DNA from 2 places in the Flavobacterium glycogeni genome. Region 2 is predicted to be linked to the other one. Evidence: riboswitches for the same ligand, from Rfam matches in the RefSeq annotation. Region 2 holds a riboswitch; the other holds the start of a gene.
What was found. Region 2 has a riboswitch for S-adenosylmethionine ahead of ACNQGX_RS08170 (homocysteine S-methyltransferase family protein). Riboswitches for the same ligand answer to the same signal wherever they lie in the genome.

Region 1 (15,658 bases), on a different contig from region 2:
AATTCATCAAGAGGAGTAATGAAAGGATATTCGGGGAACTACTAAAAAATTAAAGTAGTTTTCAGTTACCAAAAATAAAAATAGTAATAAAAATAAAAAAATAATGGCATCTACATCAGATATTAAAAACGGATTGTGTATTAAATACAACAACGATATTTACAAAATCATTGAATTTCTTCACGTAAAACCAGGAAAAGGTCCTGCTTTTGTTAGAACTAAATTGAGAAGTTTGACTAACGGAAAAGTATTAGACAACACCTTTTCGGCGGGTCACAAAATTGAAGAAGTTAGAGTAGAAAACCATAAATTTCAATTTTTATACCCAGAAGGTGATCAATTTCATTTTATGAATGTTGAATCATTCGAACAAATTACTTTGAATAAAAACATCTTGGATTCTCCAGATTTATTGAAAGAAGGAGAAAATGTAATGGTAAGTATCAATACAGAAACTGATTTACCTCTTTCTGTAGATATGCCGGCATCTGTTATTCTTGAAGTGACTTATGCAGAACCAGGAATTAAAGGAAATACTGCTACAAATGCAACAAAATCAGCAACTGTTGAAACTGGTGCAACTGTAAATGTTCCTTTGTTTATTAATGAAGGAGATAAAATTAAAATTGATACTGCATCAGGTTCTTACATGGAACGTGTAAAAGAGTAGATTACAATGTTCAGTATTCAGCTTGCAAATGGGCTGAATACTGAATATTGAAACCGAATATTAAATTTATGAAATTCCAAAAAGTTTACACTTTAGAAGAAATTGCAAGTATCATCGACTGTGAATATGTTGGTGATAAGAATTTTCCAGTGACAGGAATGAATGAAATTCATGTTGTTGAATCAGGCGATATTGTTTTTGTGGATCATCCTAAGTATTATGATAAAGCATTAAACTCAGCAGCAACTATTGTTTTAATCAATAAAAATGTAGCGTGTCCAGAAGGAAAAGCGTTGTTGATTTCAGACGATCCATTTAGGGATTTTAATAAATTAACGAACTATTTCAAGCCATTTCAATTTTCGAATGTTTCAATAGCTGCTTCAGCTTCAATAGGTGAAGGAACTATAATACAGCCTAATACATTCATAGGGAATCATGTTGTTATTGGGAAGAATTGTTTGATTCATTCTAATGTTTCGATTTATGATTATACCGTAATTGGCGATAATGTAATGATTCACGCAGGAACCATTCTTGGTGCTGATGCGTTTTATTATAAAAAACGTCCTGAAGGATACGATCAATTACTTTCCGGTGGAAGAGTGGTCATTAAAGATAATGTTGGTATTGGAGCTCTTTGTACGATTGATAAAGGAGTTACTGGCGATACCACTATTGGCGAAGGCACAAAAATTGACAATCAAGTGCATGTAGGTCATGATACTGTTATTGGAAAAAAATGTTTAATTGCTTCACAAACCGGAATTGCAGGTTGTGTTATTATTGAAGACGAAGTTACTATTTGGGGACAAGTAGGAACCACCAGCGGAATCACGATAGGAGCAAAGGCAGTTATTCTTGGTCAAACGGGAGTTACAAAATCAGTAGAAGGAGGAAAGTCCTATTTTGGTACACCAATTGAAGAATCAAGAGAAAAATTGAAACAATTGGCTAATATCAAGAAGATACCAGAAATTCTAAATAAACTAAAATAATATGTCTGCTAAAGAAGTCGTTCAGAAATTTTACAAATCAGATGCTCTTATCGATAGCGAAGTCATAAAAGATTTTTTGCATCCTGAAGTGATCGTTGAATGGAATAGCAGTAAGGGATTTATCCAATTGGATTATGATTCTTTATTGAGCCTGTCTAATGATTTAAGTAAAGCCTATGTTCGTTCAAAGGTTAGAATTAGTCATATTATGTCTGAAAATGATTTAATTTCGGTACGGTACTCTCATTTTGTGAAAACGATAGAGAATCCTAGAGAAGAAATGTTATTGGCGCATTTTATGGTTATTTGGCAAATAAAAGACAATAAACTATTTCGAGGGTATCAAATGAGTCAATTATCATAATTTAGTAGCAAAAAACTGAATACTGAATACTGATTACTGATTACTATTTTATACTTTTGCATAACAATTTTAAAAACTACATAAAAAATATATCATGAGTGTTTTAGTTAATAAAGATTCCAAAATAATTGTTCAAGGTTTTACAGGAAGCGAAGGAACTTTCCATGCTTCTCAAATGATTGAGTACGGTACTAACGTTGTTGGTGGTGTAACTCCAGGAAAAGGGGGAACAACTCACTTAGACAGGCCAGTTTTCAATACTGTAAAAGATGCTGTAGAACAAGCAGGAGCTGATACGACTATCATTTTTGTACCGCCTGCTTTTGCTGCTGATGCAATTATGGAAGCTGCAGATGCTGGAATTAAAGTAATTATTGCAATTACTGAAGGAATTCCTGTTGCTGACATGATAAAAGCAAATAGTTACGTTAAAGAAAGAAATTCTAGATTAATAGGTCCAAACTGTCCAGGTGTAATTACTCCGGGTGAAGCTAAAGTTGGTATTATGCCAGGTTTTGTTTTCAAAAAAGGAACTGTTGGTATTGTATCTAAATCGGGAACATTAACGTACGAAGCTGCTGACCAAGTGGTAAAACAAGGATTAGGAATCACTACTGCAATTGGTATTGGAGGAGACCCAATCATTGGAACTACTACAAAAGAAGCAGTTGAATTATTGATGAATGACCCTGAAACGGAATGTATCGTAATGATAGGTGAAATTGGTGGACAATTAGAAGCTGATGCTGCTCATTGGATCAAAGCGGATGGTAACCGTAAACCGGTTGTAGGATTCATTGCAGGAGTTACCGCTCCAGCAGGACGTACAATGGGACATGCAGGTGCAATCGTTGGTGGATCTGACGATACTGCTGAAGCTAAGAAACAAATCATGAGAGAATGTGGAATTCACGTGGTAGATTCTCCAGCTGAAATTGGTAAAAAAGTAAAAGAAGTTTTAGGTTAATCTAAACTCTAATTAAATATTTTAAAAGCCTCACAATTTGTGGGGCTTTTTTATTATAAATTGAATTAAAGAAATATCTTTGCACTTTATTAAATGCATCTGTTTTTCAGATGTAATCCTAATAAGAACAAACATAAACGAATGGTTTCTAATGGGCCTCACGATTTTGTGGGGTATTTTTTTGCCGAAGCCAGTTCAAATAAAAATAAAATAATATGTACAAAGAGTTAAAAAAATTCAAAGTTACCAATCAGTTTTCATTTACTACAGAGGACAGTCTAGCAGAAGTTTGTAATGCTTCAGAAGGATCTGGAGTGTTTTTAGTGTATTCTGTAGGGGAGGAAAAAGAGTTGATTATGGTTGGTTCTACTGGAACTGTTCAAAATGATGGAACTTTGAAAATTAAAAATGGTGGTCTAAAAGAAAAAATTGTAGAAGGACACCAATTTGCAAAAACAGGAAGAAAATATTCTTGGCCAGCACAAATGAAAATCGAAGATATCAGCACGCTAGAAGTGGTTTGGTATGAGACATTCAACGATAAAACAAAAGCAATCCCAACATTTGTAGAAGGACAAGTTTTACAAAATTTCCTTGACGAAAATGGAAGATTGCCAAAATGGAATGTAGCTTTTTAATTGTTTAAAGTCTGTTTTCCAATATTTTAATTATAATTGCGTCACATTTTTATGTGACGCTTTTTTCTGAATTATTATTTTTTTTGAATGAAATCCAAATTATTTCATAAATAATTAATTACTTTTGCACCCGTTATCACGAATCCTTTAAAAGGATAGCAACCTGCAACAACAAGCAAGGTGCTAAAACGATAAGCCAAATCCTTTGGAAAAAATGTTGTTTTAATCATTTTTATATTTTGGTTTATTTGTTAGTCGTGGTAATGGATTCATTTTATACCATTATTTATGACAAAAAAAATTCAACTAAAAGGAAATGCATTGGCATTACTTCCGTTATTTATTTTTATTTTAACCTTTTTAGGAGCTGGAATTTGGCTTAATGATTTTTATGCATTCCCATCTCCAGTAGCGGTTTTATTAGGGATTATAGCTGCTTTTTTACTTTTCAAACAATCAACAGAAGACAAAGTAAATACTCTAATTTCCGGTTGTGGCGAGAGTAAAATAATCACCATGTGTTTGATTTATTTGCTTGCAGGCGCTTTTGCCACTGTCACTAAAGCAATGGGAGGAGTTGATTCTGTGGTGAATTTAGGTATCAACAATATTGATGTGGCTTATTTTCCATTAGGAATTTTCCTGATTGCTTCTTTTCTTTCGACTGCTACAGGAACTTCAGTTGGTGCAATTGTAGCATTAGGACCAATTGCGGTAAGTCTTGCTGAAAAAAGCGGTTCTCCGCTTGCGTTAATCGCGGGATCTTTATTGGGGGGCGCCATGTTAGGGGATAATCTATCGATGATTTCTGATACAACCATTGCGGCTACTCAGTCTTTGGGATGCGAAATGAAAGATAAATTTAAAGTAAATCTGTTCATCGCTTTTCCGGCTTCGGTAATTACCATTTTTTTACTTTTCTATTTAGGATTAAATTCGGAAGTTACGGCTGTCGCTATTCCAAAATCGAGCTACGAATTAGTGACTATTTTGCCCTATTTGCTAGTGATTGTCCTTGCCATAATTGGAATTAATGTTTTCACAACTTTAATCATCGGAATTGTGGTAGCAGGAATTATTGGAATTATTGGTGCCGATTTTACTATTTTAGTGTTTGCACAAAAAATATACGAAGGGTTTACGAGCATGACCGATATATTCTTGTTATCCATGCTTACGGGTGGTTTAGCGGCATTGGTAGAAAAAGCAGGTGGAATTGATTTTGTCATTCACAAAATTAAATCAAGAATTAAAAACAAAAAATCGGCGCAAATGGGAATTGGTACCTTAGTGAGTTTTACTAATATGGCTATCGCCAATAATACGGTTTCCATTGTTATTACTGGTTCTATAGCCAAAGAAATTAATGATGAGTATAATTTGAGCTCTAAAAAAACAGCAACTTTACTGGATATTTTTGCTTGTATTGTACAAGGAATTTTGCCTTATGGCGCTCAAGTGTTGTTGATTTTAAGTTTTGCTAATGGTAAACTGAATTTCTTAGATTTACTCAGTAATGCTTGGTATCTCTTATTTTTGTTTTTAGTTACTTTAATTGCCATTTACAGCGATTTTTGGGATAAATCGATAAATAGATTTTTGAAAGTTTAAGCTTTTGACATAAAATTTTTGAATTGAATTGTTATATTTGTCTTATAAAAAAAAATACAAACGAACGATAGAATATGAAATTACTAGAAGGAAAAGTAGCCATAATTACAGGTGCGAGTCGCGGAATTGGAAAGGGAATTGCTGAAGTTTTTGCAAAACATGGAGCAAATGTAGCATTCACCTACAGCTCATCTGTAGAATCAGCTTTGGCATTAGAAAATGAATTGAATGCGCTTGGAATTAAAGCCAAAGGATACCAATCAAATGCTGCCGATTTTAATGAAGCGCAAACTTTTGTTGATGCGGTTTTAGCTGAATTTGGAACGGTTGATATTCTAATTAACAATGCCGGAATTACTAAAGACAACCTTTTGATGCGTATGTCTGAAGGAGATTTCGATCAAGTAATTGATGTTAACTTGAAATCGGTTTTTAATATGACCAAAGCAATTCAACGTACTTTCCTGAAACAACGTTCTGGTTCTATAATCAATATGAGTTCAGTAGTAGGGGTGAAAGGAAATGCAGGACAAACTAATTATGCTGCTTCTAAAGCGGGAGTTATTGGTTTTTCTAAATCAGTAGCATTGGAATTAGGATCTCGTAACATTCGTTGCAATGTAATTGCTCCAGGATTTATAGAAACAGAAATGACGGCTAAATTAAACGAAGATGTTGTAAAAGGATGGAGAGACGGAATTCCGTTGAAACGTGGCGGAACGACTGAAGATGTTGCCAATGCGTGTCTTTTCTTTGCTTCAGACATGAGTGCTTACGTAACGGGACAGGTTATGAATGTTTGTGGAGGAATGCTTACCTAAAAAAAATAGTGATCAGTCATCAGTGCTCAGTTGCTGAATACTGATGACTGAACACTACTAAAATATGACAACAAACACTTTACTATTATTACTTCTTTCTTTACTAATAGCTGGCGGTTTGTCATTTTTTCAATATATCTACAAAGCCAAAAACAAATCGAAAATCGGTTGGTTTTTGGCTTTTTTGCGTTTTTCATCCATTTTTGGAATTTTATTATTGTTGATTAATCCAATAATAACCAAAAATACGCTTGAAACCGTAAAAACGCCTTTACCGATTGTTGTTGACAATTCGAGTTCTATTTCGTTTTTGAATGCCAATGAAAAAGCATTGGAATTGTATAAAAAAATACAATCAAACTCGGATTTACAAGAGAAATTCGACGTGCAATCGTATCAGTTTTCAGATGATTTTAAACCTACAGAAACATTTGATTTTAAAGGAACCCAAACTAATATTGATGTTGTTGCCAAAAATCTAAAAAGTATTTATAAAAATGCAATCTATCCAGCGGTTTTAATTACTGATGGAAATCAAACTTCCGGGAATGATTATGTCTATAGTTTTGATGTTGTGAATAAAATATATCCCGTAATTGTAGGTGATACAACGACTTTTTTAGATTTTAAAATCAATCAGCTGAACGTTAACAAATACGCTTTTCACAAAAATAAATTTCCTGTAGAAGCTTTTTTACAGTATTCAGGAACAAAAAACGTAACAGCTGATTTCATCATTTCGCAAGGAAATTCGGTATTCAGTAAACAATCTATTACCTTTTCGCCTTCCAAAAAAACGGCAATTGTAAGTGTGCTTTTACCGGCTGATAAAATAGGATTACAGGTTTTTAAAGCCTCTATTTCATCGAAAGAAAAGGAAAAAAATACGTATAATAATACCAAGAATTTTGCGGTTGAAGTTATAGATCAAAAAACAAATATTGCTATAGTATCTGCTATAAATCATCCTGATTTAGGGGCGCTAAAAAGGGCCATTGAATCTAATGTACAACGTAAAGTAACAATCATTAAGCCAAATGAAGTCAAAACATTGCAAGATTTTAATGTTTTAATTTTATACCAGCCAACAACCGAATTCAAAACCATTTTTGAGAATAATAAAGGTGCCGGAATCAACACGTTTATTATTACTGGAAACAACACCGATTTTAATTTTCTGAATCAGCAGCAGGATAATTTGAGCTTTAAAATGAGCGGACAAAAAGAAGATTATTTGTCGGTTTTTAATACTCAGTTTAATTTGTTTGCCATTGATAATATCGGGTTTGAAAATTTACCGCCTTTACAAAATGCTTTTGGAACCGTAACTACAAAAGGAACGGTATCAGTTTTACTTTCATCCAAAATTAGAACAATAGATACGAATGCGCCTTTACTGGCTTTTACAGAAAATCAAGGCAGGCGATCCGCTTATCTTTTGGGAGAAAACAGTTGGAAATGGCGCTTGCAAACACACGTCAACAATCAATCTTTTGAAAAATATGATGTTTTTATTGATAAGATTATTCAATTTTTGGCTTCGAATAATTCTAAAAAATCATTAGTGGTTGAACATGAAAGTTTCTATAATTCAGATGAACCCATTGAAATAACCGCGCAATTTTTTAATAAAAATTATGAGTTTGATGAAAAAGCCCGTTTGACTATTGCGGTAACAAATACCAAAACCAAGCAAACGAAAAATTACGATTTATTAAAAGGAAATAATTCCTATAAAGTCAATCTTGACGGATTGAAAGCCGGTCCTTATGCGTTTACCGTAAAAGAATTAAATTCTAAAACGACGTATTCCAGTAGTTTTGAAATTCTTGATTTTGATATCGAAAAGCAATTTGTCAATCCCGATGTGGAGAAATTGACACAATTAGCCACACAAACACAAGGAAAAGCGTATTTTTCGGATCAAGTAGATGTGTTGATTAAAACGCTTTTAGAAAATGAGGAATATAAAGCGATACAGAAGAACATTATTACTAAAACTCCTTTGATTGATTGGATTTGGTTATTGGTTTTAATTTCAATTTTGCTGGCAACTGAATGGTTTGTTCGAAAATACAACGGATTACTGTAATAAAATACAATTAAACAACATGGATTTTAGACTAAAAGTGTTTTATACCGTTGCCAACCGTTTGAGTTTCACTAAAGCTGCAACGGAATTGTTTATTACGCAACCTGCGATTTCCAAACATATTCAGGAATTAGAGGAACAATATAAAATCAAACTGTTTGATAGAAATGGTTCTAAAATCTCACTGACAACCGCCGGTGAAGTATTATTAAAACACACCAAAAATATTTTTGAAGTATACCGCGAGATAGATTTTGATATGAGCACGCTGATTAATCAACGTTCCGGATTGTTACGATTAGGAGCCAGTACAACTATCTCTCAGTATATAATTCCGCCGCTTTTAGCTCGTTTCCATCAAAAATTGCAAGATGTAAAAGTGAATTTACTGAATGGAAATACGGAACAAATAGAAAACTCTTTATTAAAACAGGAAATTGAAATAGGTATAGTTGAAGGGCAATCAAAAAACAAGTCTATTAAATATACCGAGTTTTTAAAAGACGAATTGGTTTTAGTCTGTAAGAGTTCCAATCCATTAGTCAGTCTTGATGAAGTGACTCAGGAAGATCTTAAAAGGATGCATTTTTTAATGCGGGAACAAGGCTCAGGAACACTTGAAGTTATTGAACATGCGTTGAAACCATTTGAAATTAAACTATCAGAATTAATAATTGAAATGCAATTGGGAAGTACGGAAAGCATAAAATCCTATTTGATGAACTCTGATTGTGTGGCTTTTATATCCATTCATGCGATAAAAAAAGAACTTAAAAACAATGAACTGGCGATATTAGACATTAAAGATTTAATCATAGAACGTTTCTTTTATGTCATTACGTTACAAGGAAAAACCGATTCGCTATCGGATTTGTTTATCCAAAACATTTCGAATCATTATAATTTAAAGTTATAGCAGATTATAATTTGCGATTGGCATTAATAGTTTTATATGCTCACCTTTGTACTGTAATAATTCAACAACTTTTCATTGGAAACGCATCAAAAAGTAATTCAGAAAGAATCCTTTATTTTTTTTAAAATAAATGCCAAATTACAGCAACTCATTTTTGTTGCATTGCTATTGTTCTGCACATCAACTTTTGTTTCTCCGCCAATTGCTTTAGTGTTAGGATTGATTGTAGCCAACCTTTTTGGGCATCCTTTTTTAGAATTGAATCATAAGGCAACTCATTTTTTATTGCAGTTTTCGGTAATAGGACTGGGTTTTGGAATGAATGTCCACAGTGCTGTTTCTGCTGGTAAAGAAGGCTTTTTGTTTACTGTCATTTCTATTTTCAGTACTTTGGTTTTAGGGACTTTTCTGGGGAAATGGTTTAAAACGGAAAAGAAAACATCTCATTTAATTTCTTGCGGAACGGCAATTTGTGGCGGAAGTGCCATTGCTGCTATTGCGCCCGTAATCAAATCAAATGAAAAACAAACTTCAGTTGCTTTGGGAGTGATATTCATTCTGAATTCGGTGGCTTTATTTTTGTTTCCCGCCGTGGGTGATTGGTTGGATTTATCTCAAAAAGAGTTTGGATTATGGTGCGCCATTGCCATTCATGATACGAGTTCTGTGGTAGGAGCAGCCAGTAAATATGGTCCGGAAGCATTACAAATTGCCACAACGGTAAAATTAGCCCGTGCGTTATGGATTATTCCTGTAGCATTGATTACTGCTTTTATTTTTAAAAATAAATCGGGGAAAATAAAAATTCCTTATTTTATCGGATTATTTATTTTGGCGATGATTGCTAATACGTATCTGCCACAAATTAAGATTATGGCACCGCATTTGGTTTCTGTTGCCAAAATTGGTCTGACGGTGACTTTGTTTTTGATTGGAGCCGGATTAAATAGAACTGTTTTAAAATCGGTGGGATTGAAACCGCTTGCGCAGGGAATTTTGCTTTGGACATTTATAGCAATAGCTACTTTGGTCTCGATTATTTATCTAAAATAGTTTTATGATGAAAGGTTTTTCGTTTGATAACATGAAATTGCAATCGGATGTAATCATACAAAAGCGCAATTAATAAAAAAGTTGCGGCAACAAAAAGGGTTTTCATTTCCAATAAATTATAAAGGAAACCACCTGAAAAACAGCCGATAAAAAAGAACGTAATAATGGATAATCTCAGATAGATACTGGTTTTTAATTTTTTCTTTTCTTCTGGTTTTTTATAGAAAAATAATTGAGACAGTTCAATTCCCAAATCAGTAAAAAGCCCCGTTAAATGGGTTGTTCTAACTGTAGATTGAGAAATTTTGGTTACCAAAGAGTTTTGTATTCCCATGGCAAAAAGCATCGAAAAAGCAATCCATTTCCCTTCAATGCTGGATAATGCTGATTGTGCTCCGAAAACCCCAACACCAATCAAAACAATCATTTCCAGAGAAATAGGGATGACATGAGATAAATTTGGATGTTTCTTGGAAATCAATTCCGCTAAAAAATTAGAGGTAAAAGCGCCAAACAAAAAGAAAATAGTGAATACAAAAAAGGTAATTGCGGCTGCATAATCCCGCTTCATGATTTCTTCGGCAAAGTAGGCGAAATGCCCCGTAACATTGGTAGTTAATGTTTGTATCGATAAAACTCCGGTAACATTTACAATTCCGGCAACAAAAGATAATAAAGTGGCTAAACGAAGATTGTGAATAAAAGTTCTGTTTTTTCCTTGATGTCGAAACATATTTATAGTTTTCTTTTTTAATTAACAGAATCTTAAACCCAATTTTTTCTAATAACGATTTAAAGAAATACATTTGCACTTCAAAAAAATAAATTTAATGAAAAATTTTAAAATTAGACCTACGTTTATCGCGTTATCTACTCTTGGAGTTGCTTTTTTTCTTTTGTCATGGGGAATTATTGGACATGAACGAATCAATAGAGCGGCGGTAATGGCACTTCCAAAACCATTACAGACTTTCTTTTACAATCATATTGATTTCATCACGCAAGAATCTACCGTTCCAGATTTGAGAAGAAATGTTTTGAATGATAAAGCAGAGCCACCTCGTCATTATTTTGATATGGAGAATTTTGGTGCAGTAGAAACTTTTCCTAAAACGATGGAAGAAGCGAAACTAAAATACGATGAGAAGTTTTTGACTAAAAACGGAATATTACCTTGGTATATTCAGGATATGATGGTCAAATTGACAAAGGCTTTCAAGGACAAAAGAAAGAACGAAATATTATTTATTACAGCTGATTTAGGGCATTACATTGCGGATGCGCACATGCCGTTGCATACTTCAGACAATCACGATGGACAAAATACCAATCAAAAAGGAATTCATTCTTTGTGGGAAAGTCGTTTGCCGGAATTGTTTGCTAAAGATTATAAATTGATTGTAGCGCAAGGAAAATATTTAGAGGATGTGGACAAAGCAACTTGGGATATCATTTTTGATACCCACAGTTTGGTGGAGCCTTTATTGGCTGCGGATAAAAAACTAAGAACCGCAACTGCTGAAAACAAAATGTATGTAACAGATGCAACTGGAAATATTGTAAAAAACAAATATGGTGGAATGTTATATTCAGATGAATATGCCGGTAAATTCCACACGGAGTTGAATGGTATGGTTGAAAAACAAATGAAAAAAGCCATTACTGCAACGGCGAGTTTTTGGTATACGGCTTGGGTAAATGCAGGAAAACCGGATTTAAGTAATCTTGATGCTACCGAACTTACAAAACGCAACAGCAAAACTTTGAAAAAGGATTTAAAAACTTTTGAAAAAGGGAATCTTTTTGGCTTGACAAACGAAAAAGAGTAACGTTATACTTCCAATTAGAAAACGGGTGAGATTTTAATTTCACCCGTTTTTTTTATGTCAATTAATTTTTTGGTATTTCTTTTTCTTTAACATATCCGAGGCGGTTTGATAGTATGAAATCGTTTCGTTTACTAAATCTGTTCTTTCTTTTGACAACGGTATTTGATCGTAATGAATTTGGAAATCACGAGCTACTTCCTGGTTTGGTTTCAAAGTCAATTGAAATTGTTTCACTTTTTGTTTTGGGGAAATAATCGTTAAAACATTGTCTTTAATCAATCCTAAATCCTGATAGGTTGCAATCAAAGCTCGAGGTTTATAATCTGGTTTTAAAACATCTTGGCCATAAAATTTACTTTGGTAATCAAAATTCAATAGTCCAAATACCGTTGGCATAATATCAATTTGTGACATCAGATTAGTATAGTTTTTTGGTTCAACAAAACCAGGACTATAAATTAAGGCAGGAATCCTATATTTATCTGCCGGAAGTTCTGTTTTTCCTGCGCTGGAAGCACAATGGTCGGCAATAATTACAAAAACGGTATTGGTAAACCAAGGCTGTTTTTTTGCCATATCAAAGAATTTTTTCATCGCATAATCCGTGTACTTTACACCACCATCACGGGATTTTGCATCACCCGGAATATCAATTTTTCCATTTGGATACGTGAATGGTCTGTGGTTGCTTACCGTCATTATATGATTAAAGAACGGCTTATTCGCTGCTGCTTCTGTGTTCATTACCTTGATTGCTTTGTTATACATATCCTCGTCACAAACGCCCCATACATTCGAAAAAGTGATTTCTTCAGGGGTAAATGTTTTTTTATCTACAATATCATAACCGTTTCCTGTAAAGAAATCTTCCATATTATCAAAAAAAGCATCGCCGCCGTAAAGATATTTTACATTGTACCCTTTTTCTTTGAAGATATTTCCAGTGGAGAATTTATTTTTATTGTCTTTTCTTTTCACAACGCTTTCGCCGGCAGTAGGAGGGAAACATAAAGTAACGGCTTCAAGCCCACGGACCGTTCTGTTGCCTACAGCATATAGGTTTGTGAAAACTAAACTTTTGGTTGCCAAACTGTCTAAAAACGGAGTGATATTCTTCTCGTTGCCATACATTTTCATAAACTCCGCGCTATAACTTTCAATAGTTATCAGAACTACGTTTTTATGATTTTCGGCAGCTTCATTTTTTATTTGTCTCAAAGTTGTTTCTCCTGAAATGGAAGGAATTTGTTGTTTTAATTGAGCAAAGGCCTCACTACTGGGAACTGTTTTGTAAAATTTGAAATAATCCAATTCACTATTCATAAATGCCAAGTAGAATTTGTAAATACCGTTTGCCTGAAGTTCATTTGCAAAAATATTTTGAGAATTTTCTTTGGTGGATAAAAATGGTATTGCCAATAAAGAAAGACCAAACAACACTAAATAAATCCCGGACAATTTTATTTTTTCTACAAAAGCAGGAATGCTTTCAATATAGTTTTTTGATTTTTTTACAATTAGATAGGTTACAATTCCAGCAATAATAAACAGTCCGGAAAATAGAGGAATGACAGGATACGATTCCATGATATTTCCAATGACTTCATTGGTGTAAATCAAATAATTTACCGCTATAAAATTGTATTTAACGCCAAATTCATTCCAGAAAAAGTATTCACTGATTCCATTTTGTAAAATTAAAACCACGTAGAGAAAAATCACAAAGGAGAACAGCCAAAATCTGATTTGGCTGCGGTATTTGGGCAGGAAAAGCAATAATCCAAATAAAACGGTTTTGATTGCTATAAAAGCAATGCCAATTTTAGGTAAGGCGCCACCATATTCATTAAGAATAGTATTGCCAAATATAACATAGAGTAATAAGGCTACCAATAAACCAAAAATGATGTAACCGTATGGTTTCAAATATTTAGAATTTGATATAAAAATAAGATAGAGCCATAAAAAGCCACTAAGTAAAATAAAAATAAAAAAGTCAGATATAAACCCGAAAATAAATAGGGACAGCGCATCAGTCCAAGTAAATGTGGTTTGTGTTATGGGATGAAAAAATAGGACAATCCTTAAAACAAAGCTTACGGCAATGTAGAAAAGTAATAAATAATAAAAAGGGGATGATTTTTTGATAAAATTCATAGTGCTATTTTTAGATGCAAAAGTATATATAATTTTTAGTATTATTTTTTAAGAATTGCTTAATATTTTGTGAAAAAACATTAATAACTTAAAATTTTTCACAAATTTTGGTGTTTAATTATAAATGAAATAGTTTTACACGTTTTATTTTGATTTAGTCACTTTAATGCGAATCAATATGGTTTTGGGGTAAATTACACGGATATTTTTAAGAGTGTAAAATCTGGAAATTCGGTTTTAAAAAATATTGATTTGAGGTTTAATTACTACAAAAGAAGTGGTAATTTAGCGGTACAATTATTGCCATTGACACAAACAAAAAATTTATGAAATCTGTGGTAAAAAAATAAAGAAGCAGAGCTTCGAGGAATAAAACCTAAAGAGATTAAACTTTAAATAAAAATTATGAATGATGCTCATTTACACATGGTCGTAAACCATTTTCCAATTATCGGAACCATTTTTGGAATTGGAATTTTAATCACAGGAATATTTTTAAAAAACAGTTCCGTAAAAAATACGGCTTATATTTTATTTATTGTTGCTGCAATTTTTGGGGCACTCAGTATGGGAACTGGCGAGGGAGCAGAGGAAATGGTTGAGGATTTTCCAAATATTGGTAAAGCAATTATCCATGAACATGAAGAACTAGCTGAGAAATTTGCTTTAGTACTTTATATAACGGGAGTTTTTGCATTAATTTCATTTGTAGCCGCTATAAAAAAGTTTCGACTGGCTAAAATATTTTCATTTATTACGCTTGTTCTGGCTTTACTAGCTGGAATTATTTCAATAAACGTAGGGACTTCTGGCGGTGAAATTCGTCATACTGAAATTAGAGAAGATGGCAGTGCCAAAATTGTAAATGATACAGATTCTGCTGAAACAGAATTGAATAAAAAGTAAATCGTAACAATTTTACGTCATTAAGTTAAAATAAAAATAGTTTTTTAAATAATTTATCTCTTATATTTGCAAAAGAATTTAATTCTAAAACACACAAAAATGTTTACAAATCAATTGCATCATCATCATTTTCATTATTGCTCTCAAGCGATGTGTTAATGGTATGTGTGTAAATCATCATATTCTAAAAACCCGTTTGAGTACATCAAACGGGTTTTTTATTACCCAAAATTTGTACTCAATCAAAATATTTTAAACAAAAACAAAAAAGACAAAATGAGTACATTAAAAATTGCAATTCAAAAATCAGGACGTTTAAACGAAGACAGCATTCAAATTCTTAAAGATGCAGGTATTTCAATCGATAACGGTATCGACCAATTAAAAGCCGAAGCATCAAATTTTCCATTAGAGGTTTTATATTTAAGAAATTCGGATATTCCCCAATATCTAATAGATGGAGTTGTAGATATTGCTATTGTTGGCGATAATTTATTAGTTGAAAAAGGAAACAATATTGAAGTAATTCAAAAATTAGGTTTTTCAAAATGTAAAGTATCCGTTGCAGTCCCGAAAGCATTTAATTACAAATCAATTCAAGATTTAGATGGTATGCGTATTGCAACTTCCTATCCT
Region 2 (15,658 bases):
GCTGCTGTTGATTCTTATGCAGCAACTATTCAAGAGGTTGTTGGAGAGATTCGTTCTTCAACCATTTCTGAAAGAGGAGCCAGAATCGATGACAAACGTTCTGAGGCTGCTATGGAAAAAAGAAAACAACAAGGTTACTTTTAGAATCCCCACCCCAGCCCTCCCCGAAGGGAAGGGAGGTATAGGAGAAAAAAGATGAATAAAAAAGTGAATTTTTAATTAAATAAAACGCCAGACTCGTCTCCCTTCCCTTTGGGGGGAGGGTCGGGGAGGGGAAAATATAACGGTAATATGGAAGTTTTAAAAATAGCAACAGCAGGAAGTGTAGATGACGGAAAAAGTACTTTAATCGGTAGATTATTATACGATACAAAATCATTGACTACAGATAAGATTGAAGCGATAGAAAAAAGCAGCAAGCAAAAAGGATACGATTACCTGGATTTTTCTTTGGCTACTGATGGTTTGGTTGCCGAAAGAGAACAAGGAATTACGATAGACGTAGCACATATTTATTTCTCTACAGCCAAAAAGAGTTACATCATTGCCGATACTCCAGGTCACGTAGAATATACTCGTAACATGGTTACAGGAGCCTCAACTTCACAAGTATCTATCATTTTGATTGATGCCCGTAAAGGAGTTATTGAGCAAACGTACCGTCACTTTTTTATCAATAATTTATTGAGAGTAAAAGATGTGATTGTTGCGGTAAACAAAATGGATTTGGTTGATTATTCGGAAGAAGTATACAACAAAATCAAAGCTGATTTTCAAGCATTAAATGCAAAAAGCGCCTACAAAGAACAAAACGTAAGTTACATTCCGTTAAGTGCAATCAATGGCGGGAATGTGGCTGACAGGTCTGAGAATATGCCTTGGTATACTGGACAAACTGTTTTGGAACATTTGGAAGGTTTAGAACCAAATGATATATACGAAAACGGAAAAGCACGTTTCCCTGTTCAAACGGTTATCAGACCAAAAACGGAAGAATATCACGATTTTAGAGGGTATGCTGGAAAATTATATGGTAACAATATCAAAGTAGGGGATGCTGTAACGGTTCTTCCTTCTTTAACAGAATCAAAAGTGACGAATATTCACTTTTTTGACCAACAGTTTGATGAAGCTACAGCGGGATCTTCAATCACTATCGAATTAGAAAATGACATCAATGTGACCAGAGGAGATATGATTGTGAAATCTAATGAGCTTCCCAAAATTGAGAAAGATATCACAACAACTGTTTGTTGGATGGACAGCAAAAAATTAGTGGCAGGTGCAAAATATTTTGTGCAACACAACACCAATAGAGTTTTGGCTAAAATAGACAGTGTAAAAAATGTAATCGCAACCGATTATTCTGGAACAACTCCAGCGACTCAATTAGCTATTAATGAAATTGGAGAAGTAACCATTAAATTGAGCAAAGCCATTTATTTTGATGCTTATAATGATAATAAATCTAACGGAGCTTTCATCTTAATAGATGCTGCAACCAACACAACAGCAGGAGTTGGTTTTATAAAATAGTTTTTTAGCTTTTGCTAAAGAATTAAAGGAATTAAAAAGATATCGATTAACAGCTAGGAGCCAATGCTAATAGCCTAAAACCATACAAAATGCAAAGTTTTAGAACCGAAATAGAAGATCCGATTGTTCAAAAAGACATTATCGATTTAGAAAGAAAAATTGCTTTATTCCGTGACGGGAAAATCGATGACGAACGTTTTCGTAGTCTTCGTTTAGCAAGAGGTGTGTACGGTCAGCGTCAGGAAGGCGTTCAAATGATTCGTATCAAACTGCCTTTTGGTAAAGTAACAAGTGAACAATTGCACCGTATTTGTAAAGTTTCAGATGAATATTCAACTGGGCGTTTACACATTACAACGCGTCAGGATATTCAAATTCACTATGTAAGTTTAGACAGAACTCCTGAACTTTGGGCTGAATTAGAGAAAGATGATGTTACCTTGAGAGAAGCTTGTGGAAACACCGTGAGAAATATTACGGCTAGTGAAACAGCTGGTATCGATTTAGATGAACCTTTTGATGTATCGCCTTATGCACACGCTTTGTTTCAATTTTTCTTGAGAAATCCAGTGTGTCAAGAAATGGGACGTAAATTCAAAATGTCATTTTCTTCTTCAGATAAAGATACGGCGTTGAGTTATTTACACGATTTAGGATTTATTCCAAAAGTGGTAAACGGCGAAAGAGGTTTTAAAGTAATGCTTGGTGGAGGATTAGGTTCTCAACCAAGTCATGCCGAATTATTGTCGGAGTTTATTCCGGTAAACCAAATTATCCCAACAACCGAAGGCGTTCTAAGAATATTTGATCGTTTCGGAGAAAGAGCCAAACGATTGAAAGCACGTATGAAATTCCTAATCAAAGATATTGGGAGAGACGAGTTTTTGCGATTGGTGGAAGAAGAGAAAAAAGCCTTGTCATACCAAACGGTCGAAATCGATACGACTGCTTTTGAAGGAGAAATTCCTGCTCCTTTATTGGTGGCACCAAAAGTAGTAATTGAAGACACAGTTGCTTTCGAAGCTTGGAAAAAATCAAATGTTTTTTCTCAGAAACAAGCAGGATATGTTGCTATTGGTATTAAGGTACTTTTAGGAGATTTTTATACAGACAAAGCAAGATTATTAGCCGATTTAATCAAAAATTATGGTGCTAATGAATTGCGTTTTACGTTGAGACAAGATATTCTGATACGTCATGTAAAAGAAGAAGATTTACCATTTTTCTACCAAGAATTGGCTAAGCTTAATTTTGTTGATTTAGGATACAATTCCACAGCCGATATCACCGCTTGTCCGGGAACGGATACGTGTAATCTTGGGATTGCAAGCAGCACCGGAATTGCAGTAGAACTGGAAAGAGTTTTGGAAACAGAATATCCACAATACAGCAACAATCAAGAAATCACGATTAAAATCAGTGGTTGTATGAATGCTTGTGGACAACACAATATGGCCGAAATTGGTTTCCAAGGAATGTCAATTAATGCAGGAAAACTAGTTGCTCCAGCGCTTCAAGTATTATTAGGTGGTGGAAATTTAGGAAATGGATCAGGAAGATTTTCGGATAAAGTGATCAAAATTCCAAGCAGAAGAGGACCTGATGCGTTGCGTTTCATCTTAAATGATTTTGAAGCGAACGGAAACGGACAATCATTCTTGAATTATTATGATGCCAAAGGAGAGAAATATTTCTATGAGTTTTTGAAACCATTAGCAGATGTAACTAATTTGACCGAAGCTGATTTCGTAGATTGGGGAAATGCCGATAACTATGTAAAAGCGGTTGGAGTTGGAGAATGTGCCGGTGTTGTAATTGACTTAGTGGCTACATTATTATTTGAAGCTAAAGATAAATTAACGTTTGCTCAAGAAGCTTTTGAAGATAAGAAATGGGCTGATGCTATTTATTTGGCTTATGCAGGTTTTGTAAATGGTGCCAAAGCATTATTGCTTGCCGAAAATCAAAAGACCAATAATCACGCTGGAATTATCGATTTGTTTGATACTGTTTTTATTGAAACCAATAAAATTGTATTGGAGTCTTCGTTAAGAGATTTGGTATATCAAATCAACCAAAATGAACCTTCGGGGGAATTTGCACAAAAATACATTCAAGAAGCAGCAGCCTTTTTTGAAAATATAGAATCGTATAGAGCAAAAGATTTAGCAGATGAGAAATAAAGTAAAACCATTCGTAACCTTAGTTGGAGCAGGTCCGGGAGATCCTGATTTGCTTACCATCAAAGGCGCAAAAGCACTTGCCGAAGCTCAAGTGGTTTTGTATGATGCTTTGGCTAATGAGGAAATCTTGACTTATGCGCCAAAGAAATCCATAAAAATATTTGTTGGAAAAAGAAAAGGCTGTCATGAATATTCACAAGATCAAATCAATCAGTTGATTGTGGATAATGCGCTTACGTATGGAAATGTGGTTCGATTAAAAGGCGGTGATCCATTTATATTTGGACGAGGAAGCGAAGAAATAGAGTATGTAGAAAGCTTTGGAATCCCTACCTTTGTTATTCCTGGGATCTCTTCATCCATTGCAGTTCCCGCTTATCAAGGGATTTCTTTGACCAAAAGAGGAGTGTCCGAAAGTTTTTGGGTAATAACCGGCACGACCTCCGCTAGGAAATTATCGAACGATGTTGCCTTGGCAGCACAGTCTTCGGCAACAGTGGTAATCTTGATGGGGATGAGCAAATTGGAACAAATTATTGCCTTGTTTCAAAAGGAATCCAAAGGGGAAACTCCCGTAGCGATCATTCAAAACGGAACTATGCCAGATGAAAAAATAGGCGTTGGGACTATAGATACAATTCAACAGGTTGTCACGGAGAACAAATTAAGTTCGCCGGCAATAATTGTTATTGGAGAAGTGGTTAAAGAAAGCAATAAGTTGAAAGGATTTTACGAAGAATTTTTGTCTAAAGAAATCAGTAGATAAAGCAAGAGAACTCCATAGGAGTGTTACATATTGTGATTCCGAAGATTCGGGAGATTTCAATCCGATGATGATTATCTAGCGTCAGATTTTAATCCGATAAAAATGAAAATAAAATGGAAACTATTAACGAACGAAACTCCGTAAAGTCACCCCCTCCTTCGGAGGGGGCTGGGGGGAGGAACGAATTATATCCTATTTTTTTAAAACTACACAACCTCAATGTGCTTATTGTAGGCGGAGGAAATGTGGGTTTAGAAAAGTTATCATTTATGCTAAAATCCAGTCCAAATGCAAATGTTGAGGTGGTGGCACCAAAGTTTTTGCCAGAATTGGAAGAGTTGGTTGAAAAACATCCTTCGGTGAAATTGACTAAAGCCAAGTTCAAGAAAAAAATGTTGAAGAAAAGGCACATGGTTATTGCCTGTACCGATGATTTGAAAGTCAATAAACGAGTGTTTGATTTCTCCAGAAAAAGATATTTGATTTGCAATATTGCTGACACGCCAGATTTATGTGATTATTATTTGGGCGGTATTGTAACCAAAGGAAATGTAAAAATTGCGATTTCGACAAACGGAAAATCACCTACAACAGCCAAAAGATTACGGGAGTTTTTCGAAGAAATAATCCCGGACGATATCAACAAAATGGTCGAAAACCTAAATGAATATCGCAAAACCTTGAAAGGAAATTTCGAAGAAAAAGTGCAGAAAATGAATGAAATTACAGAAGCATTAAAAAATAAAGAATAGAACAGTCACAAATAAATGAATGATATAAATCATATAAATGTATAATAATAATTCGTTTATTTGTACTTATTAAGAATGATTACAAACAATAAATAAAATGGTTAGAACAGACATACTTATAATAGGAGCCGGACCGACAGGTTTATTTGCAGTTTTTGAAGCAGGATTGTTAAAATTAAAATGTCATATTTTAGATGCCTTGCCACAAGCCGGCGGACAATTATCTGAATTATATCCAAAAAAACCTATTTATGATATTCCAGGATTTCCTGAAGTATTGGCGGGTGATTTGGTTGATAATTTAATGGAGCAAATCAAGCAGTTTGAGCCGGGATTCACGCTGGGAGAACGTGCCGAAACAATCGAAAAACAAGAAGACGGAAGTTTCATCGTAACCTCAAATAAAGGGAAAAGATTTCATGCTTCGGTTGTAGCGATTGCTGGTGGTTTGGGAAGTTTTGAACCAAGAAAACCATTGATCGAAGACATCGAATTTTACGAAGACAAAGGAATCAAGTATTTCATCAAAAATCCGGAAAAATTCAGGGACAAAAGAGTAGTAATCGCCGGAGGTGGTGATTCAGCTTTAGACTGGAGTATTTTCTTGTCGAATGTAGCTTCTGAGGTAACTTTAATTCACCGTAGAAATGAATTTAGAGGTGCTTTAGATTCGGTAGAAAAAGTACAGGAATTAAAGAACTTAGGGAAAATAAAAATGATTACGCCGGCAGAAGTAGTTGGTTTGAATGGAGCTGAACATTTAGAATCAATTGACATTGAGGAGAATGGAGCACACAGAACCATTCCTACCGATTATTTTATTCCTCTTTTTGGATTAACTCCAAAATTAGGTCCTATCGGAGACTGGGGATTAGAAATCGAAAAGAATGCTATCAAAGTAAATAATGCATTGGATTATCAAACGAATATTCCGGGGATTTTTGCCATTGGTGACGTAAATACCTATCCAGGAAAATTAAAGTTGATCCTTTGCGGATTCCACGAAGCGACATTAATGTGTCAGGCAGCGTACCAAATCATCAATCCGGGCAAGAAATATGTATTGAAATATACTACAGTTTCTGGTGTTGACGGGTTTGACGGAACCCGTAAAGAGGCTCCAAAAGCCGTGGTGAAAGCCATAGTTTAACAACTTAACACAAACTAGTTAAAAAATATAGCGCTAATACTTGCAAGTATTAGCGCTATGTCTTTACTTTGCACTGTTCATATATTTATTGAAAGTTATCACGAAAGGCGGAGGGAAAGACCCAATGAAACCTTAGCAACCCTTTATCTTTAAAGAAGGTGCTACATTCTACTTTATACGGAACTAGTTTCAGTATCTAAGATAGATAACACACGAATACTCACTTAGTATTTCTCAAACCTTTTCTTGACAACATATCGATATTTAGCTTACTGAATTAATTTCAGTATCAGGAGCGAACAATTGGCGTTTTTCTGCCAATACCGTTCCCGCTTTACGCTATATCTTTTTTTTATTTTACCCTGTCAGGGTTTAAAACCCTGACAGGGTAAAATAAAAAAAAGGATACCGCTGCAATCGGGGCTAAAGAGCTAAAATAGTGAACTTTTGTAATTATTAATCAAAAGTATAAATCCCGATACATATCGAGATTTACAAGAAATAAAAAGTTATGTCAAGCATTTCAAAAGATAGTTTAGGAGTTCCCCCTTCGGGGGTTAGGGGGACAATTCAAGAAGAAATAAAAAAGAGAATACTCGTGCTCGATGGAGCAATGGGAACCATGTTGCAACGCTACAATTTTTCGGAAGAAGATTTCCGAGGCGAACGTTTCAAGGATTTTCCGCATTCTCTCAAAGGGAATAACGATTTGTTGTCGCTCACACAGCCTAAAGCGATTCGTGATGTTCACGCTGCCTATTTTGAAGCGGGAGCTGATATCGTAGAAACCAATACTTTTTCTGGAACCACCATCGGTATGGCCGATTATTATCTGGAAGAATATGTTTACGAACTCAACTACGAATCGGCAAGAATCGCCCGTGAAGTAGCAGATGAATTTACAGCCAAAAATCCAGATAAACCTCGTTTTGTGGCGGGTTCAATAGGACCAACAAACAGAACAGCGAGTATGTCGCCAGATGTAAATGATCCAGGTTACCGAGCCGTAACTTTCGATGATTTACGTATTGCCTACAAACAGCAAGTAGAAGCTTTAATGGACGGTGGTTGTGATTTATTATTGGTGGAAACTATTTTTGACACCTTAAATGCAAAAGCAGCCCTTTTCGCGATTGAAGAAGTCAAAGACGAACGCAATATCGATATTCACATCATGGTTTCTGGAACGATAACCGATGCATCAGGAAGAACACTTTCGGGTCAAACGGTAGAAGCTTTTTTGATTTCTGTTTCGCACATTCCGTTGTTGAGCGTAGGTTTTAATTGTGCTTTGGGAGCCGATTTATTGAAACCGTACTTGCAAACATTGGCGCAAAATACTTCGTTCAATGTATCGGCACATCCAAATGCAGGATTACCAAATGCGTTTGGAGAGTATGACGAAACACCCGAACAAATGCAGGCATTCATCAAAGAATATTTGGACGATAATTTAATAAACATCATAGGTGGTTGTTGCGGAACAACCCCGGAGCATATCAAGTTGATCGCTGATATAGCGAAGGATTATAAGCCAAGAGTTTCGACTGCGGTGATGTAATGGATAAATAAGAAATATGCACGGATTAGGTAATTTTTCGAAAACAAATAAACCTTAAAATCTAGATAAATGAATAATCTATTTTGTTTAATAAAATTTGGAAGAAAAGAGAATTTAGAAAAATTAATTGAAAAAGGACAAATGAGATTTGGTGCTATTGTTGATTTTCAAAAGTCAACAGAAAAAGAACGAGGTGACAAATTTGAGGGAGCAATCAATATTACAAATGAACAATTTTCAAAAATAGAATGTGACCATCCTGATTTAGGAAAGTTTACTTTTCAACCAATTGCTAATTCCCCAGCTAGCGCGAGCGTCCCGCTCGTGACCTCAAACAAAGGCAGGTAAAAAGATTTTGAAAAAAAATAATTTAGAAAGGCACGAGCGGGACGCTCGCGCCAGCAACATACGAGTTCCATAGGAACTATACATTTTGTAGCAACGGAATTTATTCCGTTGATTGTAGATAAAAAATATAATGGTAAGCAGGGTCTTGCGTGAGGGATAGTAGCGGCATCCTTTTGTGGAGCGATAGCGGAACAAAAGATATAGCGAATAGCCGACCTTTGGGGCACGCCCAAAATAATGAGAAATAAAAAGATTAAACCTACAAGGTTTCTAAAACCTTGCAGGAGCAAATAAAACAAAAATGGCACAAGTAGAAATTAGAAGAAACCTTGTATTATCAGGATTAGAGCCTTTAATCATTACGCCAAACAGCGTTTTTGTAAACATTGGCGAACGAACCAATGTGACAGGTTCTAGAAAATTCCTTCGATTAATCAAGGAAGAAAAATACGAAGAAGCACTCAGCATAGCTAAAGAACAAGTTGAAGGAGGCGCACAAATCATCGATATTAATATGGATGAAGGAATGCTTGATGGTGAATATGCTATGACAAAATTCCTGAATTTAATCGCTGCGGAACCTGATATTTCTAGAGTTCCGATAATGATTGACAGCTCGAAATGGGATATTATCGAGGCGGGTCTGAAAGTGGTTCAGGGAAAGAGTGTCGTAAATTCTATTTCATTGAAAGAAGGGGAAGAACAATTTATTCATCACGCCAAATTGATTAAACGCTACGGAGCTGCGGCAATTATTATGGCTTTTGATGAGGTGGGGCAAGCCGATAATTACGAACGTCGAGTAGAAATTTGCCAACGTTCGTATGATATTTTGGTAAACAAAGTTGGTTTTCCTCCACAGGATATTATTTTCGATTTGAATATATTTCCAGTGGCGACAGGTATGGAAGAACACCGCCTGAATGCTTTGGATTTCTTTAGAGGAACCAAATGGGTTCGGGAAAATTTGCCACACGCACACATTAGCGGAGGTGTAAGTAACGTTTCATTCTCATTTAGAGGAAATGACACGGTTCGGGAAGCCATGCACTCGGTGTTTTTGTACCACGCGATCCAAAACGGAATGACGATGGGAATCGTGAATCCGGAGATGCTTTCTATTTATGACGAAATTCCAAAGGACCTTTTGGAACACGTTGAAGATGTAATTCTAAACAGACGCGATGATGCCACCGAAAGACTGTTGGACTTTGCCGAAAATGTAAAAGGAGATGTAAAAAGCAATGAAAAAGCGGTTCAAGAATGGCGTTCGGGAACGGTTCAAGAGCGAATTACGCACTCATTAGTAAAAGGTGTAGATGCGTTTATAGAAATTGATGTTGAAGAAGCTCGATTGGCTGCTATAAAACCCATCGAAGTTATCGAAATCAACCTAATGACAGGAATGAATGTTGTTGGGGATTTATTTGGTTCGGGTAAAATGTTTTTGCCGCAAGTGGTAAAATCGGCTCGTGTAATGAAAAAAGCGGTGGCCTATTTGTTGCCTTATATTGAAGCGAGTAAACAGGCTGGAGACAAACAAGGGAATGGAAAAATCCTGATGGCAACCGTAAAAGGAGATGTACACGATATTGGTAAAAACATTGTAAGCGTGGTGCTTGCGTGTAATAATTATGAGATTGTAGATTTGGGCGTAATGGTGCCTCCCGAAAAAATTATTGCAGCGGCCATAGAACACAACGTAGATATTATTGGATTGAGCGGATTAATCACACCGTCACTAGACGAAATGGTTTATCTCGCCAAGGAATTAGATAAAAGAGGGCTTAAAATTCCAATAATGATTGGCGGAGCAACGACTTCGCGGGCGCATACAGCCGTGAAAATTGCACCACAATATAGAGAAACGGTTATTCACGTAAATGATGCTTCGAGAGCCGTAACGGTTGCTGGAAGTTTATTGAACAAGGATAAAAAAATATACGCAAGTGACATTAGAGCAGAGTATGATGCTTTTAGAGAGACGTTTTTGAACCGTTCGCGCGACAAAAATTTCTTGACCATTGAGCAAGCTCGTAAAAATAAATTGCAATTGGATTGGGAGAATTTTACTCCTGTAAAACCAAATATAATTGGAGAACAAACCATCGAAGTCGATTTGGATGTTTTGGTTCCGTATATCGACTGGACTCCGTTTTTTAGAACTTGGGAATTGTTTGGAAAATATCCAGCGATTTTAACGGATGAGGTTGTAGGAGAACAAGCCACTTCGGTTTTTGCGGATGCGCAAGAAATGTTGAAAGTAATTTTGAGAGAAAAGAAACTGACTGCCAAAGGAATTTACGGAATTTTCCCAGCCAATCAAGTCAACGATGATGACATAGAATTGAGCGATGAAAACGGAAAAGTATTAGAGAAATTCTTGACGTTGCGTCAGCAATCACAAAAAACGAAAGGCGCTCCAAATATCGCTTTATCTGATTTTATTGCTCCAAAAGACAGCGGTAAAACCGATTATATGGGTGCATTTTGTGTGACGACCGGTTTTGGTGTAGATGAATGGGCGGCTGAATTCGAAAAGGATTTGGACGATTATAATTCGATTATGGTTAAAGCATTGGCGGATCGTTTTGCGGAAGCCTTTGCCGAATATTTGCATGAAAAAGTAAGAAAAGAAATTTGGGGTTACGCAGCCGATGAGGCTTTAACTACCGAGGCAATGATTGATGAAGTTTATAAAGGTATTCGTCCCGCACCAGGTTATCCGGCTTGTCCCGACCATTTAGAAAAACCAACCATTTGGAAATTATTAAATGTAGAAAAAGAAATTGGGGTGACCTTAACAGAGAGTATGGCAATGTGGCCCGCTTCATCGGTTTCTGGATATTATTTTGGAAATCCCGAGAGTAAGTATTTTGGGCTCGGAAAAATAAAAGAAGACCAAGTCATCGATTACGCCAAACGAAGAAGCGTTTCGACAGAAGTGGCGATGAAATGGTTGAATCCGAATATAGCAGATTAATTGATTTATGATTGTTGATTAACGAATGTTGATTTCAGATTTCTCAACTCATGACTCATAATTTATAATTCATAATTTTACAATGAAAGTAACACAACATATAGAAGACGCAAAAGAGAAAACATTATTCTCGTTTGAGATTATTCCGCCACAAAAGGGAAAAAGTATTCAGGAATTATACGACAATATTGATCCGTTGATGGAGTTCAAACCTCCTTTTATCGATGTGACCACTTCTCGCGAAGAGTTTATTTATATTGACAAAGGCAACGGCTTATTAGACAAAAGACTGACCAGAATGCGCCCTGGGACACTGGGAATTTGCGCTTCCATAAAACACAAATACAATGTAGACACTATTCCGCATGTACTTTGTGGAGGTTTCACCAAAGAAGAAACGGAGTATTTATTGGTCGATTGTCATTATCTGGGAATTGATAATGTGATGGCTTTGCGTGGTGATGCCATGAAGGACGAACAATATTTTATTCCAAAACAAGGAGGGAATGATTTTGCAGTCGATTTGGTAAAACAAATCAATCAATTGAATAACGGTAAATACTTGCATGATGTAATGGAGGTGGACAACAAATCCAATTTTTGTATTGGAGTTGCGGGTTATCCAGAAAAACATCTGGAATCTCCGTCATTACAATCTGATTTAAAAAGATTGAAAGAAAAAGTAGATGCGGGTGCCGATTATGTGGTGACTCAAATGTTTTTTGACAATGCAAAATATTTCGAATTTGTTGCCAAAGCCAGAGAAATGGGAATTACGGTTCCTATTATTCCCGGAATCAAACCCATTGCTGTACAAAGACATTTGCAGATATTACCTCAGATTTTCAGAATCGATTTGCCGGAAGATTTAATTCATGCCGTGGATCAGTGTAAAAATAATGCAGACATCAGACAAGTAGGAATTGAATGGGCAATCCAACAATCGTTGGAACTTAAAGCAGCCGGTGTTCCCGTTTTGCATTATTATTCCATGGGAAAATCAGAGAATATTAGACAAATCGCAAGTAAGGTTTTTTAATTTCCAATCGTATTTCATAAAAAAAAAGCTCGTTTAAATTCATTTTAAACGAGTTTTTTTTAGTTGTAAACTACTTCGTAATCTCCCTAAATACGGCCTCCAAGTTTTTATTTTTCTGATTCAGTTGCAGCGTTTTCAAACCGTTTGCATTGGCAAAATCAAAAACGGCTGGGCGCATGTCTTTGTCGGCTTTAAAGGTTAGTTCCCAAATCATGTCGTGCGTATTTTTATAGGAAGAAAGATTTTCGATTTTAGCAATTAATTGTTCTTCGACTTTATAATCAAATTCTACTTCGATAACTTGTACTGCATCTTCAGAAATTAAGTTGTCCAGTTTTTTATCGGTAACAATTTTACCGTTATTGATGATAATAACGCGGTCACAAATGGCTTCGACTTCCTGCATAATATGTGTAGAAAGGAAAACGGTTTTGTCTTTTCCCACGTTTTTAATCACATTACGAATTTCCATCAATTGGTTCGGATCTAAACCAGTTGTTGGTTCGTCCAGAATCAAAACATCGGGATTGTGTAATAACGCATTGGCAAGACCTACTCGTTGGCGATATCCTTTGGACAATTGTCCTATTTTTTTATGACTTTCGGCACTTAAACCTGTCAATTGAATTACTTCATCGATCCTGGATTTAGCTACTTTGTACACATCAGCGTTAAAAGCCAAATATTCTCTCACATACAAGTCCAAATACAATGGATTGTGTTCCGGTAAATAACCAATGGAAAGTTGAACGGCTTTTTGTTGGGTGTTTACATCATTTCCATTTACGATTGCTGAACCTTCATCGGCATTAATATACGTTGTCAATATTTTCATTAAAGTCGATTTCCCGGCTCCGTTTGGACCTAAAAAACCAACTATTTCTCCTTTATTAATGGAAAATGAAATGTTATCCAGTGCTTTTTGGGCACCGTAGCTTTTGGATATATTATTAACTTCTATTGACATGGAATTTTATTTGTTGCAAAAGTAAACAGAAAAAGTATTGATTTATTGTTTTTTGTAGCCCAATAGCTAAAAAGACCTTTTTCAAAGTTTTACAAAGCGAGATGATATTCTATTTTAGATTTATATATTTACCATAAACTATATAAATATGAAAAATACACAGTCGGGCAGTTTCTTGAAAAACTACAAAAGTATTTTATTGCTACTTGGCGGTATTCTGGCAGGAAGTATATTAGGTTTAGTTTTTGGAAAAGGAGTAGAAGTGATTAAACCTTTGGGTGATATATTTCTGAATTTATTGTTTACAGCAATCATTCCATTGATATTTTTTACGATTGCATCTTCGATTGCCAATTTAGAAAAATCAGAGAAACTTGGAAAATTGTTTGTAATTGTCATTGGCGTGTTTTTAAGTACAGTATTGATTTCGGCCATTTTGATGATTGTTGGTGTGTTGTTATTTCCCATTCAGCAAGACATTATCATTTCCAAAATTCCATTAGAAAGCATTCAGGAAAGTTCTGCGGGTTCACAAATTACCCAGTTGCTTACTGCAAATGACTTTTTTGAATTGTTGTCTCGTAAAAATATGTTGGCGCTCATTATATTTTCTTTTTTAATAGGATTTGCCAGTTTGCATTCGGGTGAAAAAGGGAAAGATTTCAGTAGGTTCTTGAATTCAGGAAATGAAGTGATGAAACAATTGTTGCACATAATCATGAAAACAGCTCCAATAGGTTTGGGTGCTTATTTTGCGTATCAGGTTGGAATTTTTGGACCGCAATTATTTGGCGCTTATGCAAAACCGTTGGGACTTTATTATGCAGTTTGTGCTTTTTACTTTGTCGTATTTTTTAGTTTGTACGCTTTTATCGCTGGAGGAAAATTAGGATTTAAAGTATTTTGGAAAAATAATATTACGCCTTCATTAACGGCACTGGGAACCTGCAGCAGCATTGCGACAATTCCTGCCAATTTGGAAGGCGCGGAACAAATGAATATCCCGAGTCATATCAGGAATGTAGTTATTCCGTTGGGCGCGCCTTTGCACAAAGATGGTTCGAGTATGTCGTCCATTATAAAAATTGCGGTTATTTTCGCCATGTTTGGCAAAGATTTCACTGATCCGAATACCTTACTAATGGCTTTAGGAATTACTGTAATTGTTTCGGTAGTCGAGGGCGGAATTCCAAATGGAGGTTATATAGGAGAAATTCTGGCGATAACCGTTTATGGATTTCCTATGGAACAAGCCTTGCCAGCCGCGATGATAGTGGGGACTTTGGTTGATCCTATGGCAACATTATTGAATGCGAATGGCGATTTGGTTTCGGCAATGGTAGTAACCCGAATTGCGGAAGGAAAAAAATGGCTTTCGGCGAATTTAACCGCTTAAAAGCTTTTTGAGTTGGAATTAGTTGAAAAACGCATTTAGAAATCGGTAATAAGCGGTAGGTTAGAAGTCTCTTTTTTAGGTATTTTGTAATAAAAAGTAGTTTTCACAAAGAATTCTTTTTTTGTTACATATAATCAAATGTTTTTTTTGGTTGGGTTAAAATATGTTCTACATTTGCATAGAAATTAATACAAAAAACAACATCATGTTGAATAACCGATTTTATTTTAGCAACTCTTATTATTTCTTCTGGAAAGTGGAAAGGGATTGTTGTATGGTTATTTAATTATAAAATTAAATTGATACTATAAATATACAATCCCGATGCAAATCGGGATTTTTTTTTGCTTAAAAGTTTGTAAAATGAATGAAATAATTGGAATACAAGGCATAACGGGTTCTTTTCATCATCAGGTGGCACAGGAATATTTCAATCAGAATGTAGCTGTTGATGAATGTTTATCGTTTGAAGAGTTGGTTGACAGCTTGTTATCAGGGAAGTCAGATCAGGCGGTTATGGCGATAGAAAACTCTATTGCAGGGCCGATAATACCAAATTACGCTTTGATAGATAAAAATAATTTGCACATTATAGGAGAGCATTATTTGAATATTCATCAGAATTTAATGGCACTAAAAGGTCAAAAAATAGAAGATATTCAGGAAGTACATTCACATCCTATGGCACTATTACAATGCATGGAATTCTTGAAAAAATACCCAAACATAAAATTAGTTGAAGACAAGGATACTGCCGAAACAGCACGAAGAATACACGAAAAACAATTGAAAGGAATTGCAGCAATTGCGAGTAAAACAGCTTCGGAATTGTATGATTTAGAAATTTTGTTCCCAGAAATACAAACGATTAATAATAATATGACTCGATTTGTAATTCTGAAAAAAGAGAATTCATTTGTGGCAGAAAAAGAAATTAACAGGGCTTCTATTAAATTCGAACTGGATCATAAACGAGG

Region 1: linked by a shared signal. The riboswitch ahead of ACNQGX_RS00390 (Na+/H+ antiporter NhaC family protein) and the one ahead of ACNQGX_RS08170 (homocysteine S-methyltransferase family protein) in region 2 are both predicted to bind S-adenosylmethionine.

The regions. Positions count from the first base shown of each region.
Region 1 covers NZ_JBLVPV010000001.1:86,504-102,161, forward strand. Annotated here, with positions in the region: gene lpxA (acyl-ACP--UDP-N-acetylglucosamine O-acyltransferase) at 1-45, shown strand, start outside; gene efp (elongation factor P) at 104-670, shown strand; gene ACNQGX_RS00370 (UDP-3-O-(3-hydroxymyristoyl)glucosamine N-acyltransferase) at 739-1,668, shown strand; gene ACNQGX_RS00375 (nuclear transport factor 2 family protein) at 1,670-2,032, shown strand; gene sucD (succinate--CoA ligase subunit alpha) at 2,127-2,999, shown strand; gene ACNQGX_RS00385 (hypothetical protein) at 3,215-3,637, shown strand; SAM-I-IV-variant riboswitch at 3,766-3,862, shown strand; gene ACNQGX_RS00390 (Na+/H+ antiporter NhaC family protein) at 3,926-5,248, shown strand; gene fabG (3-oxoacyl-[acyl-carrier-protein] reductase) at 5,323-6,069, shown strand; gene ACNQGX_RS00400 (hypothetical protein) at 6,134-8,161, shown strand; gene ACNQGX_RS00405 (LysR family transcriptional regulator) at 8,181-9,077, shown strand; gene ACNQGX_RS00410 (YeiH family protein) at 9,174-10,130, shown strand; gene ACNQGX_RS00415 (YoaK family protein) at 10,114-10,863, opposite strand; gene ACNQGX_RS00420 (zinc dependent phospholipase C family protein) at 10,961-11,959, shown strand; gene ACNQGX_RS00425 (LTA synthase family protein) at 12,017-14,116, opposite strand; gene ACNQGX_RS00430 (hypothetical protein) at 14,522-15,022, shown strand; gene hisG (ATP phosphoribosyltransferase) at 15,299-15,658, shown strand, end outside.
Region 2 covers NZ_JBLVPV010000007.1:169,155-184,812, forward strand. Annotated here, with positions in the region: gene cysD (sulfate adenylyltransferase subunit CysD) at 1-144, shown strand, start outside; gene ACNQGX_RS08145 (sulfate adenylyltransferase subunit 1) at 292-1,536, shown strand; gene ACNQGX_RS08150 (nitrite reductase) at 1,626-3,719, shown strand; gene cobA (uroporphyrinogen-III C-methyltransferase) at 3,709-4,485, shown strand; gene ACNQGX_RS08160 (precorrin-2 dehydrogenase/sirohydrochlorin ferrochelatase family protein) at 4,599-5,237, shown strand; gene ACNQGX_RS08165 (NAD(P)/FAD-dependent oxidoreductase) at 5,335-6,387, shown strand; SAM riboswitch class I at 6,480-6,599, shown strand; gene ACNQGX_RS08170 (homocysteine S-methyltransferase family protein) at 6,899-7,948, shown strand; gene ACNQGX_RS08175 (hypothetical protein) at 8,018-8,296, shown strand; gene metH (methionine synthase) at 8,598-11,279, shown strand; gene metF (methylenetetrahydrofolate reductase [NAD(P)H]) at 11,362-12,318, shown strand; gene gldA (gliding motility-associated ABC transporter ATP-binding subunit GldA) at 12,389-13,285, opposite strand; gene ACNQGX_RS08195 (dicarboxylate/amino acid:cation symporter) at 13,434-14,681, shown strand; gene ACNQGX_RS08200 (prephenate dehydratase) at 15,045-15,658, shown strand, end outside.